DNA from 4 places in the Thioalkalivibrio sp. AKL7 genome. Region 4 is predicted to be linked to each of the others. Evidence: predicted binding sites of a transcription regulator. Region 4 holds the regulator's gene; each other region holds the start of a gene.
The links. The regulator sigma-54, encoded in region 4, starts transcription at its own class of promoters, with help from an activator protein. The targets are predictions, from matches to a motif close to TGGCANGNTNCNTGCTT.
Positions count from the first base shown of each region.

Region 1: flgB (flagellar basal body rod protein FlgB) is a predicted target of sigma-54. The motif match lies at 2,616-2,632, and genes of this name have one in related genera.
Region 2: G315_RS0106915 (pilin) is a predicted target of sigma-54. The motif match lies at 2,584-2,600, and genes of this name have one in related genera.
Region 3: G315_RS0109870 (CmpA/NrtA family ABC transporter substrate-binding protein) is a predicted target of sigma-54. The motif match lies at 1,597-1,613, and genes of this name have one in related genera.

Region 1 covers NZ_KB906947.1:571,397-575,607, forward strand. Annotated here, with positions in the region: gene flgE (flagellar hook protein FlgE) at 1-952, opposite strand, end outside; gene G315_RS0102560 (flagellar hook assembly protein FlgD) at 996-1,670, opposite strand; gene flgC (flagellar basal body rod protein FlgC) at 1,681-2,100, opposite strand; gene flgB (flagellar basal body rod protein FlgB) at 2,128-2,535, opposite strand; gene G315_RS0102575 (protein-glutamate O-methyltransferase CheR) at 2,752-3,567, opposite strand; gene G315_RS0102580 (chemotaxis protein CheV) at 3,772-4,211, opposite strand, start outside.
Region 2 covers NZ_KB906949.1:403,012-407,222, forward strand. Annotated here, with positions in the region: gene G315_RS0106910 (tetratricopeptide repeat protein) at 1-1,822, opposite strand, end outside; gene G315_RS0106915 (pilin) at 2,093-2,512, opposite strand; gene mgtE (magnesium transporter) at 3,009-4,211, opposite strand, start outside.
Region 3 covers NZ_KB906952.1:17,371-21,581, reverse strand. Annotated here, with positions in the region: gene G315_RS0109875 (nitrate regulatory protein) at 3-1,328, shown strand; gene G315_RS0109870 (CmpA/NrtA family ABC transporter substrate-binding protein) at 1,793-3,097, shown strand; gene ntrB (nitrate ABC transporter permease) at 3,146-4,084, shown strand; gene G315_RS0109860 (ABC transporter ATP-binding protein) at 4,110-4,211, shown strand, end outside.
Region 4 covers NZ_KB906948.1:348,265-352,475, reverse strand. Annotated here, with positions in the region: gene lptA (lipopolysaccharide transport periplasmic protein LptA) at 1-275, shown strand, start outside; gene lptB (LPS export ABC transporter ATP-binding protein) at 272-1,042, shown strand; gene G315_RS0104550 (RNA polymerase factor sigma-54) at 1,131-2,615, shown strand; gene hpf (ribosome hibernation-promoting factor, HPF/YfiA family) at 2,632-2,970, shown strand; gene G315_RS0104540 (PTS sugar transporter subunit IIA) at 2,974-3,441, shown strand; gene hprK (HPr(Ser) kinase/phosphatase) at 3,490-4,211, shown strand, end outside.

The DNA.
Region 1 (4,211 bases), on a different contig from region 4:
GCGCGAACACTACACCGGTCTGATCGATATCGATGCCGGTCAGCTGGCCGGAGGCGAAACCGTCCTGATTCAGGTCGTTCACCGAGAAATCACCACCGAACTGCGTCGTACCGTCGAAGTCGATATCGAAGACCAAATCATCCGCGCCGTCCAAGCTACCGCCCGGGACAGTAAGGCCTTCAGCCCCGGGGATGACACCGTCCAGCTGACCACTTTGGTCAAACTCCAGTCGTAGCGCAGATGCTGGATTGCTAGTAACCGGGTCAATCGGGTACTCGACCTCCTGCAACTCACCATTCTCGTCACGCACCGCAACATGGGCATTCCACTCGTTCTGGTCCGTCTTCACGAAGTAGAGGTTGGCGTCCCGCGCAATACCCAGGGAGTCATACATCGTGAGCGAGGTGGAGAAGTTGTAGGTCTCCGGGTCCTCGAGATCGAAATCGTCCGGATCGTCACTCAATGTCGCCGCATCCGAACGCAAGTTAATCAGTGCCTCAAGGTTTTCGGTGGCCTGGGGAGCGGCCGTATCGGTTTGCAGACGCAAATCCCCGAGATTCGTACCCCCCGCCTCGTCATAGCCACGCAGGCGCAGACCCTGGTTGTTTACCAGATAGCCGTCGCGGTCCACCTGAAAGGCCCCAGCACGGCTGTACACCGTGCTGCCCTGGTCGTTCAGGACGAAGAAGCCCTCGCCGTTGATGGCCAGGTCCAGGCCGTTCTCGGTAAACTCCGTCCGACCCTGCGAAAACTGCTGGGTCACCGCCTGCAGGCGCGTACCGGAACCGATCGCCGTCTGGCTGATGCCGCCGAAGCTCTGGGCAAACACGTCACCGAATTCCGCCCGCGAGCGCTTGAATCCGGTGGTCCCGGAGTTGGAGACGTTGTTGCCGGTGGTCTGCAGGTCGGCCTGGGCCGCGTTCAGTCCGCTCAATCCGATATTGAAGGGCATGGGGTGTTTCCTCCGTTAGGGTTCGTTCGACGCGCGCCGGCCGTTAGCCGCCAATCCGCCGTACATCCGAAAAGCTGATCTCGCCCAGGCCTTGCACGGTCAGTGCCAGCCCGGAATCATTGCCCACCGCGACGCTCTCCACGCGGGCATCCAGGAAGGTATCCACGGCCTCGGACTGGGTCCCGGAGCGGGCCGTGGCCTTGAACTCGTAGACGCCCGGGGGTGCGAAGGTCCCGTCGTCGCGCATGCCGTTCCAGCTGAACTCCTGCAAGCCGCTGCCGGCGGCGCCCAGGTTCATGCGGCGGATGCGCTCGCCGTTCGGGCTGTACACGTCGATCTGCAGCTCCTCCGTGGAGCGATCCAGGTCCACCGCACCCTTGACCATGCCGTCCGGACCCAGCTCGCCGAATTCGACGGGAACCAGCACGTCCTTGCCTACCAGGGAGGCGGCCTGCAGCGTCTGGTTCTGGCCCAGCGACTGCGCCAGCTGCTGGAAGGATTTGGACAGCTCCTCGATGCCGGTTACGGTCGAGAACTGCGCCATCTGGCCCAGGAAGTCGCCGTTGTCCATCGGCTCCATTGGGTCCTGATTCTCCAGCTGGGTCGTCATCAGCTTGAGGAAGTCGGACTGGCCCAGGCGGTCCATGTCCTTGTCCTGTTTCTGCTCGGGGCGCGAGAGGCCCAGGCGATCCAGCAATTCGGGGGATATCTGTGTCATCGATGGCTCCCTAGCCTTGACCGATCTGCAATGTGCGCTGGAGCAGCTGACGCGAGGTCTCCATCACCTCCACGTTGGCTTCGTAATTGCGCGAGGCGGACATCATGTTGGCCATCTCCTCCACCACGCTGATGGCCGGACGGAAGATGTAGCCCTCCTCGTTGGCCTGCGGGTGATGGGGTTCGTAATGCGCATGCGGCGCCGCCTGCGACTCGGTCACGCCGGCCACCCGAACGGCCGTCGACGAACCGTTCGGGTTGGCCTGGTCCATCACGCTCTGGAACAGCACCTGCTTGGCGCGATAGGCCTCGTCGGGGTTGGTCGCGGCGGTGTTCGCGTTGGCCAGGTTCGAGGCCACGGTGTTCAGGCGCACCGACTGCGCCGACAGCGCCGAGGCGGAGGTATTGAACAGGCTGAAAAGGTTGCTCACGACATCGATCTCCCGATCAGGTCCGCGTTAGCGGTCGCCCCGCAGGGCTTCGCGGATGCCGGAGACCCGGCGATTGAGGAATTCCAGGCTGCTCTGATATTGAACGGCGTTCTCGGCAAAGGCGGCCCGCTCCATCTGCGGGTCCACCGTGTTGCCATCCAGCGACGCCTGCGAGGGGACGCGGTAAAGCGCCTCGACCTGCCCGTTCATCGCGCCAGCGTTGGGGTCGAGATGCGCCGCCTGGCTGCGCGCCATGGGCAAGGTATTGCCGCCGCCGGCCGCGGATTCGAGCACCGCACGAAAATCGATATCCCGCGCCTTGTAGTTCGGGGTATCCGCGTTGGCGATGTTGGAGGCCAGCAGCTCCATGCGCTGCGCCCGCACGTTCACCGCCTGCGGAGAAATACCCATCGCCTTGTCGAGAGAGAGACTCATCGCTTCCGTCCTGTCCGCCCGTGGCGGACCCTCGCTTGGAGAACGGGGCGCACCGATTGCGACCCTTCGCAGGGGAACTGAAGCAATCGTTATGCCATTCTCGAGCGACGTGCCGCAGGGGCGCAGGCACAGTGGGCAGCCAGGGGAAGGGATGGAGCGACTCGCCGTCCGCATTGCACGGGCGTTCCCGGGGATCAGCCCCGGGGCTGGATTACGTCAGGACTTCAGACGAAGTACCGAGCCGTACTCGGTTCGTACGGTCTCGAAGGCCTGGGTGTAGGGCCCTGCGGTCTCGGAAGCGCCAAGAAACAGATACCCGCCCGGATTCATCTGCCGGGCGATAGCGTCAAGAACCTGTCGCTTGGTGTCGCCCGAGAAATAGATCAGCACATTACGGCAGAACACCAGGTCGAACTTGCCCAGCGCCGCATAGCTGTCGATCAGGTTGAGCTTCTGAAAGCGACAGCGCCGCTGCACATCCGGGATCACCTTGTGGCCATCCGCGACGGTCTCGAAGAAGCGCGCGCGCCGGCTCTCGCTGAGCCCGCGCACGATGCTCAGGCCGTCGTACACGGCCCGCCGCGCATCGTCCAGGATCTTCTCTGATAGGTCCGTGCCAAGAATGGAAACCGGTACCTTCCGGGCCGGCCGCGATTCTTCCCATTCCGAGACCACCATGGAGATCGTATAGGCCTCCTGCCCACTGGAGCAGCCCGCGGACCAGACCTTGATGCTGCCTCCCTTCGCGGCCAGTTCCGGCAACAGCACGTGGCGCAGGATCTCGAACGGAAAGCCATCGCGGAACCAGGACGTCTCGTTGGTCGTCATCGCATCGATCACGCGGGTGCGCAGACGCGGATTCGGGGCCTGCCGCATCGCATGCAGCAGTTCCGGGACGCTCTTGAAGTCGAACTCGTCGAGCAGCCGCGACAGACGACTGGAAACCAGGTACTGGCGGCTGTCACCCAACACCAAGCCGCAGCAGTCCTGCAGGAAGCGGGAGAACTCCTCGTAGTCGCGGGAATCGATCACCGAGTCATCCCTGAGCGCTGTCCATCGTGATTAGGCATCCTGATGACGAATCCTTGACCGGGGCCGCTTGGCCGGAAAACCGGGGTGATCCAGAAGATCGGATCGAGTATACGGCGTCGCGCGCATGGCACCATACACACCGACTTCCGGCCACCCATCGCCGCTCCGGGCTTGCCGAGCGGCAACGCGGTTCCGCCCGACCGGTCATTCGGCCTGCTGACTCTCGCGCCCGGTCTGATCCAGTACGGCATTGGCCAGCTCATCGGGATTGAACTTGGAGAGAAAGGCATCCGCGCCCGCGCGCTTAACCATGTCGGTATTGAACTCACCGCTCAGCGAGGAGTGCAGCAGCACCTTCAGGTCCTTCAGCGCGGTGTTGTCCCGGATGCGCGCGGTCAGGGTATAGCCGTCCATGCGTGGCATCTCGATATCCGAGATCACCAGTTCGACCTGGTCCCCTACCGGCCCTTCCGTGGCCTTCTGCTCGAGGAAGTCCAGTGCTTCCTGGCCATCCTTGAAGACATCGTATTCGAAACCGAGGCCCTTGATCGCGCCCTCGATCTGCTTGCGCGCCACCACAGAGTCATCGACGATCACGACCTTGCGCCCGCTGGCCTCTCTGGCATTCTCGCGGATGGATGGCG
Region 2 (4,211 bases), on a different contig from region 4:
GTTCATCGAGGAACTCATACGCCTCTTCATATTGCCCAAGGTTGGCCAGCAGGGCGGGTGCCTGAAAGGCTGCGTGAATATCCGGGCGTTCGCGCACCGCCTCCTTGAAAAGGGGAACGGCCGCTTCCGGCTGACCCTTTTCCACGTAGGCATAGGCCTTGGCCAGCAGAAGGTGGGAGCGCGTGAACGACCGCTCACCGTACCGTGGGTTGTCGAGCAGGGCATCCGCCAGGCGAATCAACGCCGCGTGGGTTCTGGGCGGGCAGAGCGGCGAGGGCTCTGCCCGCCGGGCCGTACGGTTCAGCTCCATGGCTACCGCGGGGCGGTAGAGGGATGAGGTGCGCAGCGCCCTTTCAACTTCGGCCAGCAGTTCGGGGAAGGAGTCCTCGTTGTTCACGCAAATGGCCGTGCGCTGGAGTTGGGAGAGAAGCACTTCGGGCTGTCTGTCTGCGGCCCGGTCCAGGGTCTGTCGGGCGTTTTCGAAATCGCCAGCGGCCATATGCTGCATCGCCAGGAACTGGTGGGCCCGGATGGAGTGTGGGTTGTACTCGAGCCAGAGCTCGGCGTTGACGCGTTTGTCGTTCCAGTGCGCGGTGACTTGGAACAAAACCAGCGTGTACACCAGGGCGTAGGCGAGGAGCACAACAGCCGCCACGCGGAAGTGTGCAGGCGAGATGGTCAGGGCGAAATACACCAGGGCAAAGAACAGCCCGAATGCCGGGACGTAGTTGCGGTGGGCGAAGTACAGTTCCAGCCCGATATGGGTGGACTCGAGGATGTGCCCGAGCAGGAAGAAGCCGAGCCCGAAGACGAACCATGGTGCAAGCCGACGCAGGGCAATGGCGGCCGCCACCAGCGTTCCCCAGAAAAGCCAGGCCACCAGAGTGATCGGCGGTTCCAACCAGCCGCGGGATGGCGGGATGTGATCCATGAAGGGTGTGACAGCAACAGCCTGCGGCAGCAGCAACTGGCGGAGATAGTCCAGCAGGATCACCGGCTGGGTGAGCAGGCGCTCCACGGGTGTGAAATCCCGCCGGGGCCCGTAATCCCCGCGCTGCAGGGTCTCGATGAAGCCCAGCCCCAGGTAACCCAGGATGAACAGACTGGGCAGGAGCACCAGCAACCCGAGCGCAAGCCGCTCGACCGTTCCGGTCAGCCACTGTTCACGTGGGATCCACAGGACCAGGATCGTCAGGGCCAACAGCGGCAGCAGGGCCCCGTTCTCCTTGGAGAACGTGGCCAGCAGGGTACCCAGCCCGAGGCCCGCAACCAGGGCCGCAAGGCGCAGGTTGCGTCGATCGGTCAGGTGCGCCCAGACGAACAAAGCCAGTCCGGCAAACAGGAACAGCGCCGAAAGGCTGGTCATGCGCTGGATGACCATCAGGTGCGTGGTCGCCAGGAACGGAGCGAGCCCCCAGAGCAGGGCGACGAAGGCGCCGATCCAGCGCGCACGCAGCGCATCCTGCGGCGGGCCGATGCGAGCCAGGCCGGCCGCCAGGAAAAACACCGCGAGGATCGACAGCAGGTGGATGCCGAAATTCACGGCAAGCATGGCTTCGGGACGGGTGTCCCAGGCATCGGCCTGCAGGGCGAAGGTCGCGAGCGAAACGGGCCGTCCCAGAGGGCCGGCGTTGCCGGCAAGGATGAAGTGGAGTGCGGTCCGGATATCGTCAACTTGGATCAACTGAGCCAGGTTGGGCCAGTCGTCGAACAGCCAGTAACCGGGCAGGGCTAGGGAATAGGCGCCGGCGACTAGGGCAAGCCCGGCCACAAGGAGGACAAATGGCAGAAAGCGGCGTTGGGGGCTCTGAGGCGTCTGCATGGTGTCGGGCCTTGGGGCGTTTGAATGCCGGGGGAGCGGAATCCGCGGGGGTGTCCGAGCGCGAGATTCCTAGTGGGCGGGCCTGTCGGGCAGGCATCGTGTTCCGTCACGGGCTCAGAGCCGGTTTCGGGCCGGTTGCAACGGTAACCGAGTCGGAGGAGGCGGTGGGGGCGCTGATCGGGGGGCGCCGTCCGGGCACAAAAAAGCCGCCGTGCGATGCACGGCGGCTCAACCGAATGCCCGATGGGTTTCCGGTTCATCTGGCTCCTGTTACTGGCAGCCGGACGGGATGTAGTTTGGCTCCAGGCCGGTGCAAACCCACTGCGTAATCTGACCGGTGGTGGCGTCCACGTCCGGGGTGAGAGTCAGCACCGGGCTAGTCGCGTTGGCGAGGACGCCCTCAGTGAATTCGACTTCGAAGGCGCTCGGGTTGATAAAGCGCACGTCGCCGACGTACTTGCCGTCCAGGCTGGTGACGGAGGCGTCATTGAAAGCGCGGCCTTCAGAGGAGGCGACGGCGAAGTCGGCACGGGCGCCGGCAGTCACGCTAAGGGCCTCGGAAGCCTGGGCGCGGGCGGTGTAGTCCTGGTAGGCCGGCAGGGCGATTGCGGCGAGGATGCCGATGATCGCCACAACGATCATCAGTTCGATCAGCGTGAAGCCCTTCTGGGCACTCTTCACTTTTTGCATGGTGGTTCTCCCTTGATGTGATAAAAGCTGGGCCTTCGGCCCGGCCACCCCGTGGGCAGCTGTCTGAGGAGATGCATTGGGCGTGCCAAGAGTGCGGGAATGCGTGAAAACGGCGCCCGGGCGCGGTGGGGTCTGTGGCATGGGTCACGCACGCGCGCTTCCAGGGTGTGTCACGTGACAAAAATGGTCATGTGATGTGACGCACGTTGTCACCCTGGGGGGCTGGGGTGCCCCTGGTTGTCATGGTGGGGAGCATCGATCCGGGGGCTGTTCGAGCGGTGGAGATCCCGGCTCTTCGCTGCGCTACGGCCGGGATGACGGGTGGAGGGTGCTGTGGTCGGGATGACCAGGGGGCGTGACGGGGGCCGGGATGATGAGGTCTGTTGGCCGTGTGATGTGGGGGCAAGGTTCGCGGCGTTTTCCGGATTCGGCTTTGGCAGGGGCTTCGCGTGCGAGCACGCTCCTACAGGGAGGGTTGGGGGCGGGGCCTGAGGAGCTAGAGGCCGAGGATGGCGACGGCGGTGGCGAAGTAGATGGTGATGCCGACGACGTCGACGACGGAGGTGATGAGCGGGGCGCTGGCGACGGCGGGGTCGACGCCCAGGCGGGTGAGGGTGAACGGCAGCAGCAGGCCGAACAGGGAGCCGAACAGGACCACCAGGAACATGCCGAGCGCGATCGCGTTGGCGACCTCGAGGCTGCCCAGCCAGTTGCCGGAGAGCCAGATGGCACCGGCCAGGGTGGCGCCGAGGGCGGAGGCGACCAGGATCTCCTTGCCGCCCAGGCGCCACCAGTCCTGGGGCTTGATGTCGTTGGTGGCGAGCGAGCGTACGACCAGGGTGGAGGCCTGGGCGCCGGCGTTGCCACCCGAGGCGATGACCATGGGCAGGAAGAAGATCAGCGCGACCACGGTCTCGATGGCCGCCTCGAAGTGGGCGATGGCCAGGCCGGAGAGGATGTTCACGGCCACCAGGATGACCAGCCAGCCGATGCGCTTGCGGTAAAGCAGCTGCATGCTGGCATCGCGCAGCGAGAGCACGACGTCGCCCACCGCGGCCATGCGGTGGAAGTCCTCGGTGGTCTCGGCGCGCAGCACGTCCATTACGTCGTCGACGGTGATGATGCCCAGCAGGTGGCCGTTGTCGTCGACCACCGGGAGGACGTCCAGGTCGTAGTGGCTGATGCGGTGGGCGGCTTCTTCGCGGTCTTCCTCCGCACTGATGCTGACGACATCGGTGTTCATGCGCTCGCGCACGCTGGTGGTGGGGCGCGACAGCAGCAGCCCCTTCAGGCGCACCCAGCCGAGCAGTTCGCCGGTCGGCGTGACCACGAAGATGGTGTTGATGGTCTCGGCCAGATCGCTCTGTTCGCGCAGGTGATCCATGGCCTCGGCCACCGACCAGTCGGGCTGGACCGTGGCGAACTCGGGCGTCATCAGGCGCCCGGCGCTCTCCTCCGGGTAGCCGAGCAGGGTCTCCAGGGCCTCCTGGTCTTCGTCCGGCAGGGTCTCGAGCAGGGATTCGGCCTGTTCGTCCTCCAGCCCGTCGATCACCGAGACCGCGTCGTCGTAGGACAGTGCCGCGACCAGGCGGCTGGCATGCTCGTCGTCCAGCGCCTGAAACACGCGGGACTGGTGGTCCGATTCCAGGTGGGCGTAGATATCCGCCGTGCACTCGACATCCAGGCGCTGGAAGAAGGC
Region 3 (4,211 bases), on a different contig from region 4:
GCATGAGTCAGAATCTCCCCCAGAATACCCCGTCCCCGAGCGTTTCGTATGAAGAGGCTATTGGCGATTTCCTGGTCGCCTCGCGCAAATGCGAGGTAGTGAGCCTGGAGCGCCTGCTGGAGGCCGTGCAACTGGTCGGGCGCATCCGTGCCCTGGTGCATCAACTGCAGCGTGAACGCGGCGCTTCCAGCCTCTGGATCGGCTCGGCTGGCCAGCGTTATGCCGAGGAGCTGGGGCAGTATCGAACCGAATCCGACACCACGGCGGCGGCCTTTCGCGAACACCTTGATGGCTGGTTACAGCCGGGGGCCTGTGCCCATGCACGCGGCCGGTTGCTGGGACGCATGGCACTGGCCTTGCACGGACTGTCCGGGCTGCCCAGCCTGCGCGAGGAGGTCAACGAGCGCACGCTTTCGCCAATGGAGGCGATGCGCGGCTTCAGCGAACTGATCCGTTCGCTTCTGGGCGTGGTATTCGAGGCTGCGGACTCGGCTACCGACCCGGAGGTCTCCGGTGCACTGGTCGCTCTTTTGAACTTCATGCAGGGCAAGGAGCTTGCGGGTCAGGAGCGTGCGATCGGCGCGGCCGGCTTTGGCCAGGGCGTGTTCGACGGCGAGTTGCGTCAGGCCCTGCTGCACCGCATCGATGCCCAGGAGCGTTCGTTTCACATCTTCTCCGAGTTTGCCCCGGAATCGGCCTGCGGTGCCTGGCGTCAGTTGCAGGGCGCGAGCTTCGCGGCCGAGGTCGAGCGCCTGCGCCGTCAGGCCTGCACCCAGGCCGATGGCCAGCCGGACCCGGCGCGGGCCGAGGCCTGGTTTGCCTGCGCCACCGCGCGGATCGACGCGATGAAGGAGATCGAGGACCGGCTGGAGATGCATCTGAACGAGTGCTGTTCGGCGCGTATCGCGGCGGATCGCGCGGACCTGGGTGCGGTGCGTGACCGTATCGCGCAGCTGGCCGAGTCGGAGCTGCGTGACAGCGTGCCGTATGCGGTGTTCTTCGGTGCGCCCGAGGGGCTGGATTCCGACGGCGTGGGCGGCGATAACCCGCTCAATGTGCCGATCGTCGGACATTCGGTGATGGACCTGGTGCAACGCCAGGCCAGTCGTCTGCAGTCGGTGGAGGACGAGCTGCAGGCGGCGCGCCAGGCCTTGGCCGAGCGCAAGACGATTGAGCGAGCCAAGGCACTGCTAATCCAGCATCGCGGCCTGACGGAGGACCAGGCCTACAAGCTCCTGCGCCAGACTGCGATGAACCAGAACCGGCGTCTGGCCGAGGTGGCCGAGGCGACCGTCGCCATGTCCGACCTGCTGGGGAAGGGCCTGTAGGAGCCGCCTTGGCGGCGAAGCCCCTGCCAAAGTCCGGCGCGGGCAGGGGCTTCGCCGCCAAGGCGGCTCCTACGGCGGGTTAGGTCGCCCTCTGGCAGCGCACTATTGCAGGTCAACTGCACCGCAAGTGCGCCCCAGGCTGGTGCCTTAGGGATCGGCTTCCGGACTTCGGGCTTCCCGCAAGCGTTCGACCCGGTGTTCGAAACCATCCGATTTTTCCGCGCCACGTGGCGATTGTTTCCCGCATGGTCGCCTAGCAACGGCTAATTGGCACACCTCCTGCAGGAGTATGGGCAAGACGAGCCAACGGCGGTTCGTCGCCTGACAACAGGGAGACCCGATGACCGGGGCTCCCGTGAGACTGGACAAAGGCGTCCATCACCCGGCTGCACAAGCGGCCGGGCTGATGCGACGCCTTTTGTCGTTTTTGGGATGTGTTTGCTGACAAGGGGAGTGAACCCGTAATGACCGATCAAACGAACGACACGAAGAACACCTCCGGCCTGTCGCGCCGGCGTTTCCTGGGCGGCATGGCCGCCGGAATCGGCGCCACGGCAATGGGCCTTTCGGGCGCGGCGCCCTGGGGCTATGCGAAGGCCGGCAATGGCAAGCCGGAGACCACCGAGGCGAAGCTCGGCTTCATCGCGCTGACGGATGCCGCACCGCTGTTCATTGCGCTGGAGAAGGGCTTTTTCGCCGCTCACGGCATGCCCGATGTGCAGGTGCTGAAGCAGTCCTCCTGGGGCACGGTGCGCGACAACCTGGATCTGGGGTCGCAACGCGGCGGAATCGATGGATCGCACATTCTCACGCCAATGCCCTACCTGATCCATCGCCGGGGCACGCCGATGACGATCCTCGCGCGACTGAACCTGGCCGGGCAGTGCATCTCGGTCGGGGACGAGTACGCGGACCTGAAGGTCGGCACCGACACCACGGAGTTCAAGGGCGCCCTGGCCGAGAAGGCCGCCGGCGGTGACGACATTCGTGCGGCGATGACCTTCCCGGGCGGGACCCATGATCTGTGGATCCGCTACTGGATGGCCGCCGGCGGGATCGATCCGGACCGCGACATCGCCACCATCGTGGTCCCGCCGGCGCAGATGGTTGCCAACATGCGCGTCGGGTCCATGGACACCTTTTGTGTCTGCGAGCCGTGGAACATGCAGTTGATCAATCAGGGCATCGGCTACACCGCCAACACCACCGGCGAACTGTGGCACAACCACCCGGAGAAGGCGCTGGGCATGCGTGCCGACTGGGTGGAGGCTCATCCGAACGCGGCGCGCGCCCTGACCATGGCGGTGATGGAGGCGCAGATGTACTGCGAGGACCCGGCGAACAAGGAGGAGGTCGCCGAGATCTGCTCGCGCCGGCGCTACATCCACGCCCCGTACGGCGACATCATCGACCGCATGCAGGGGAACTTCGACTACGGCACCGGCCGCGTGGTCGAGGACCACCCGGACCAGATGCGCTACTGGAAGGACCACGCCTCCTACCCGTTCAAGAGCCACGACCTGTGGTTCCTCACCGAGGACATCCGCTGGGGTTATCTGCCGCCGGATCTGGACATGCCGGCGCTGGTGGACGAGGTCAACCGCGAGGACATCTGGCGCGAGGCGGCCGCCGAGCTCGGTATCGACTCTGCCGACATCCCCGCGTCCACCTCGCGCGGCAAGGAGGCCTTCTTTGACGGCAAGGTCTTCGATCCCGAGAACCCGCAGGCCTATCTCGACAGCCTGGACATCAAGGCGATCGCGTCCTGACGCGGTGGCCCGACGACACCCGAAAAAACGATTCAAGAGGATTCCGCCATGAGTGCCATTCTCGACCGCACCATGACCTTCGGCTCCGGGCGCGAGCGCCCGGTGGTCGAGGCATCGCCCACCCGGCCCGTGGCCCGGAAGGCCACCACCATTGCGGCCAGACCCCAGCCGCGCCCCGGGGCAGATCCCGGGGCCTGGGCCCGGCGCCTGCGCAATACTGCCGCGGTCGTGGTGCCGCCGGTGGTCGTCACAGCGCTTTTTTTGCTTATCTGGGAGATGATGGCGTCCTCCCCGGGAGCCGTGTTGCCCGCCCCGAGCCAGGTGATTACCGACACCTGGGAACTGATCGTCAATCCCTTCTATGACTACGGCGGCAACGACGTCGGCATGGCCTGGCAGTTGCTGGCCAGCCTCGAGCGCGTGGCCTATGGCTATGCGCTGGCGGTGGTCGCCGGCATTGGCCTGGGCGTGCTGGTGGGTCAGTCCACCTGGGCGATGCGCGGTCTGGACCCGTTGTTCCAGGTGTTGCGCACCGTGCCGCCGCTGGCCTGGCTGCCGATCTCGCTGGCCGCGTTCCAGGCCAGCAATCCGTCGGCGATCTTCGTGATCTTCATCACCGCGATCTGGCCGATCATCATCAACACCTCCGTCGGTATCCGGAACATCTCGCAGGACTACGTGAACGTGGCCCGCGTGCTGCGCCTGAACGGCTTCGAGTACTTCACCAAGATCATGCTCCCGGCCGCCGCGCCGTATGTCTTTTCCGGTTTGCGCATCGGGATCGGTCTCGCCTGGCTAGCGATCGTGGCCGCCGAGATGCTGATCGGTGGTGTTGGTATCGGCTTCTTTATCTGGGATGCCTGGAACGCCTCCATGCTCAGCGACATCGTGCTCGCGCTCGTCTACGTCGGCCTGGTCGGGTTCTTCCTCGACCGTCTGGTTGCCATCGTCGGCAACTGGGTTACCCGTGGCACGCAGGCCGGCTGAGCCGGCCCCTTACAGGAGAAACATCATGACCAGCTATCTCTCCATTGAACACGTCCACAAGACCTTTGGCGAAGGGCCTTCGGCTACCGAGGTGCTGCGCGACGTCGACCTGCACGTGGACCGCGGC
Region 4 (4,211 bases):
CCTACGAAATGGAGGCCCACGGCGAGCCGGCACGCCTCGAATCACCCGATCCGGAAACCGGAGAGATGCGCATTGCCACCGCCCTGCGCATCGACTACCTGCTGAACGAAGACCGCATGATCCTCACCGACCAGGCCCATGTGATCACCACCAGCGAGGAGGCGCGCGGCAAGCGCATCACCTACGACCTGACGACCGACGTGATCGAGGCCGAACGCGGCGAAGGCGACAGCGAGCGCGTGCGCATCACCATCCAGCCGCGCGACGACGAATGAACGCCACCGCCCCCAGCCCATCCGCCACATCGGCACAAACCAACGACCGCCTGATCGGACGCGAGCTGACCAAGCGCTACGGCCAGCGCACGGTGCTGGACCAGGTGGACGTCGACCTCGCGCCCGGCGAGGTGGTCGGCCTGCTGGGCCCGAACGGGGCCGGCAAGACCACCTGCTTCTACAGCCTGGTCGGGCTGATCCGCCCCAATGCCGGGCGCATCACCCTGGGCGAGCGCGATATCACCCGCGCCCCCATCCACGTGCGCGCGCGCGCCGGCCTCGGCTACCTGCCGCAGGAGGCCTCGATCTTTCGCCGCCTGAGCGTGTGGGACAACCTGCAGGCCGTGCTCGAGCTGCGCCCCGGGCTGGATCGCCACGAGCGCCGCCGCATTGGCGATGCGCTGATCGAGGAGTTCCAGCTCGAGACCGTGCGCCACAGCCCGGGCATCGCGCTGTCCGGCGGCGAACGGCGCCGCGCCGAGATCGCCCGCGCCCTGGCCGGGGATCCGAAGTTCATCTGCCTGGACGAGCCCTTCGCCGGGGTGGACCCGATCTCGGTGGGCGACATCCAGGACGTGATTCGGCATCTCGCCCAGCGCGGCATCGGCGTACTGATCTCCGATCACAACGTGCGCGAGACCCTCGGCATCTGCCACAGGGCCTATATTCTTAGCGAAGGCCGCCTGCTGGCCGCCGGGACACCGGACGAGCTGCTGGCCGATCCCCAGGTGCGCCGGGTCTATCTCGGCGAGAACTTCCGCCTGTGAAAGCGCCCCACATGCGGCCCGGTCGGTGCACAAACCACAAGGCAGGCTTTAAGATTCCATCAATGCCCACCCTCGCCCCGCATACCCGATGCTGAAACCCGGCCTGAATCTGCAGCTGGGTCAGACGCTGACCATGACCCCGCAACTGCAGCAGGCGATCCGCCTGTTGCAGCTGTCCACGCTCGAGCTCCAGGTGGAGATCCAGCAGGCGCTGGAGAGCAACCCCATGCTCGAACAGGTCGAGGACGAAGAGGCCGAGGCCGACACCGAGCGCCTGAACCAGGACGGCGAGCTGGTGGAAGGCGATCGCATGGAGGCCACCACCACCAGCGACGACGTGATCCCCGAGGAACTGACGACCGACAGCCGCTGGGACGACATCTACGAGCCGGCCCCGACACCCAACAAGGGCGTGGATGACCGCGACCCGCTGGAAAACACCAGCGACGACGACGGTGAGGGCCTGCAGGATCACCTGCTGTGGCAGCTGCATCTGAGCCATCTGACACCGCGCGACCAGCGCATCGGGGCGGCCCTGATCGACGCCATCAGCCCCGACGGCTATCTCGAGGGCGACCTCGACACCCTGGCCGAGACCATCAGCCGAGGCGAGGATGAAACCGTCGGCGTCGACGAGGTCGAGGCAGTGCTCCACTGGATTCAGCAGTGCGACCCGCTGGGGGTCGGCGCGCGCAACCTGCGGGAGTGCCTGGAGATCCAGCTACGCGAACTGGCCCCGGACGCCCCGGCCCGCGAGGCCGCACGGGCGATCCTGGAACACGGCATGGACAGCCTGGGCAAGCGCGACTACAAGGCCCTGCAGCGCCAGTCCGGCGTACGCGACCCGGACGAACTGGCCCGCGCACTGGATCTGATCCGCACCCTGAACCCGCGCCCCGGCGCACAGATCAGCTCCGCCACCTCGGAATACGTAGTCCCGGATGTCTACGTGCGCCACACCACCGAGGGCTGGCGCGTGGATCTAAACCCGGAGATCGCACCGCGCATCCGCATCAACGACCTCTACGCCGGCATGGTGCGCCAAGTCTCGGATGCCCGCGACAGCGCCTTTATGCGCGATCAGCTGCAGGAGGCACGCTGGTTCCTGAAGAGCCTGCACAGCCGCAACGACACCCTGCTGCGGGTCGCCGAGGCGATCGTCCATCGCCAGCAGGGCTTTCTCGAGCATGGCGACGTCGCGATGCAGCCATTGATCCTGCGCGACATTGCCGAGACCCTGGAGATGCACGAATCGACCATCTCGCGGGTTACCACGCAGAAATACATGCACACCCCGCGCGGGGTCTTCGAGTTCAAGTATTTCTTCTCCAGCCATGTCGGCACGAACGATGGCGGCGAGTGTTCCGCCACCGCCATCCGTGCCATGATTCGCGAATTGATTGGCGACGAACCCCCGAACAAGCCGCTCAGCGATGCCCGGCTCGCCCAGGTCCTGTCGGACCGGGGCATCAACGTAGCGCGCCGCACCGTGGCCAAGTACCGCGAGGCGATGCACATCCCTTCATCCAGCGAACGCCGGCAGATGGCCTCGATGCCCACCGGCAGCAAGTAACCAAGGAGTCCTGACCATGCAGATCAACCTGACCGGCCACCACGTGGACATCACCGACGCCCTGCGCGACTACGTCAACGAGAAGTTCGCGAAGCTGGAGCGCCACTTCGACAAGGTCATCGACGTCCACGTCGTGCTGACCCACGAGAAGACCCGGAATCAGCACAACCAGGCCGAAGCGAATCTCCAGGTCAGCGGCAATCACATCCACGCCGAGGCCTCTCACGAGGACATGTATGCCGCGATCGACGCGCTGATCGACAAAGTCGACCGTCAGCTGATCAAGCACAAGGAAAAGGTCAAGGATCACCACCGCGCCGAAGGTGCCCAGCGCAACCGCGAGCAGGCCTCCTGATCCATGACGATTGCCGAGCTGATCACCTCCGAGCGCATTGGCCTGCAACCCGAGTGTTCCAGCCAGAAACGGGCCCTGGAGGCCCTGGCGGACCTCCTCGCCGGCGGAGGTGACGGCACGGGACCGGGGAGCAACGCGATCTTCGAGGCCCTGTCCGCGCGCGAAAAACTCGGATCCACCGGTCTCGGCCATGGGGTTGCGATTCCCCATGGCCGCCTGGCCGATCTCGAGGCGCCGCGCGTGGCCGTGCTGCGCCTGGACAAGGGCGTCGACTTCGACGCCATGGATCACGAGCCGGTCGATATCCTGATCGCACTGCTGGTCCCGGAGGCCGCCACCGGCGACCACCTCGACCTGCTGGCCCAGCTCGCCCGCGGCCTGTCGCAGCCAGACACCATCGGAGCGCTGCGCCGGGCCGGGGATGCGACGGCCCTGGAACAGGAACTCGTGCGCCGCTTCAGCGAGGACTAAGCCCGTGGAACCCGCCGCCAGCCGCGATTCCGGCGCGCAGCGTCTGCCATGAACGAGGCGCTGGGAGAAGGCGGGATCGCCCGCGACATCAACGTGGAGAGCCTGATCCAGGCCATGGGAAACCGCCTGGATCTTCGCTTCGTACACGGCGAACACGCAGCACCCGACCGCAAGCTGGTCGGCGACGACGGGGACGACCTGCCGCTGGCCGGCCATCTCAACCTGATCCGGCCCAACCGCATCCAGATCATCGGCGACTTCGAGGCCCGCTACATCTCCAGCCTCAGCGCCACCCAGTGCAACGACCTGATCCTGGAGATGGCCCGCACTGGGACCACCGCGGTGATCTTCGCCGAGGACACCTGTCCGTTCTCGGAGATGCCCGACGCCCCGCAGGAGGCGCTGCCGCTGATCCTGTGCTCCAGCACCAGCAGTCACGAGATCATCTCGCTGCTGCGCTATTTCCTGCAGCAGCGCCTGGCCCATTTCGAGGTGCGCCACGGCGTGTTCATGGAGATCCTCGGGATCGGGGTGCTGATCAGCGGCGCCTCCAGCGTCGGCAAGAGCGAGGTCGCACTGGAACTGATCTCGCGCGGGCATCGCCTGATCGCCGACGATGCCCCCGAGTTCGCGCGCATTGCGCCCGACATCGTGCGCGGCCACTGCCCGGCCCTGCTCCAGGACCTGCTCGAGGTGCGCGGTCTTGGGGTGCTCAACATCCGCGCCATGTACGGCGATTCCGCGATCAAGGGCGGCAAGTACCTGCGCCT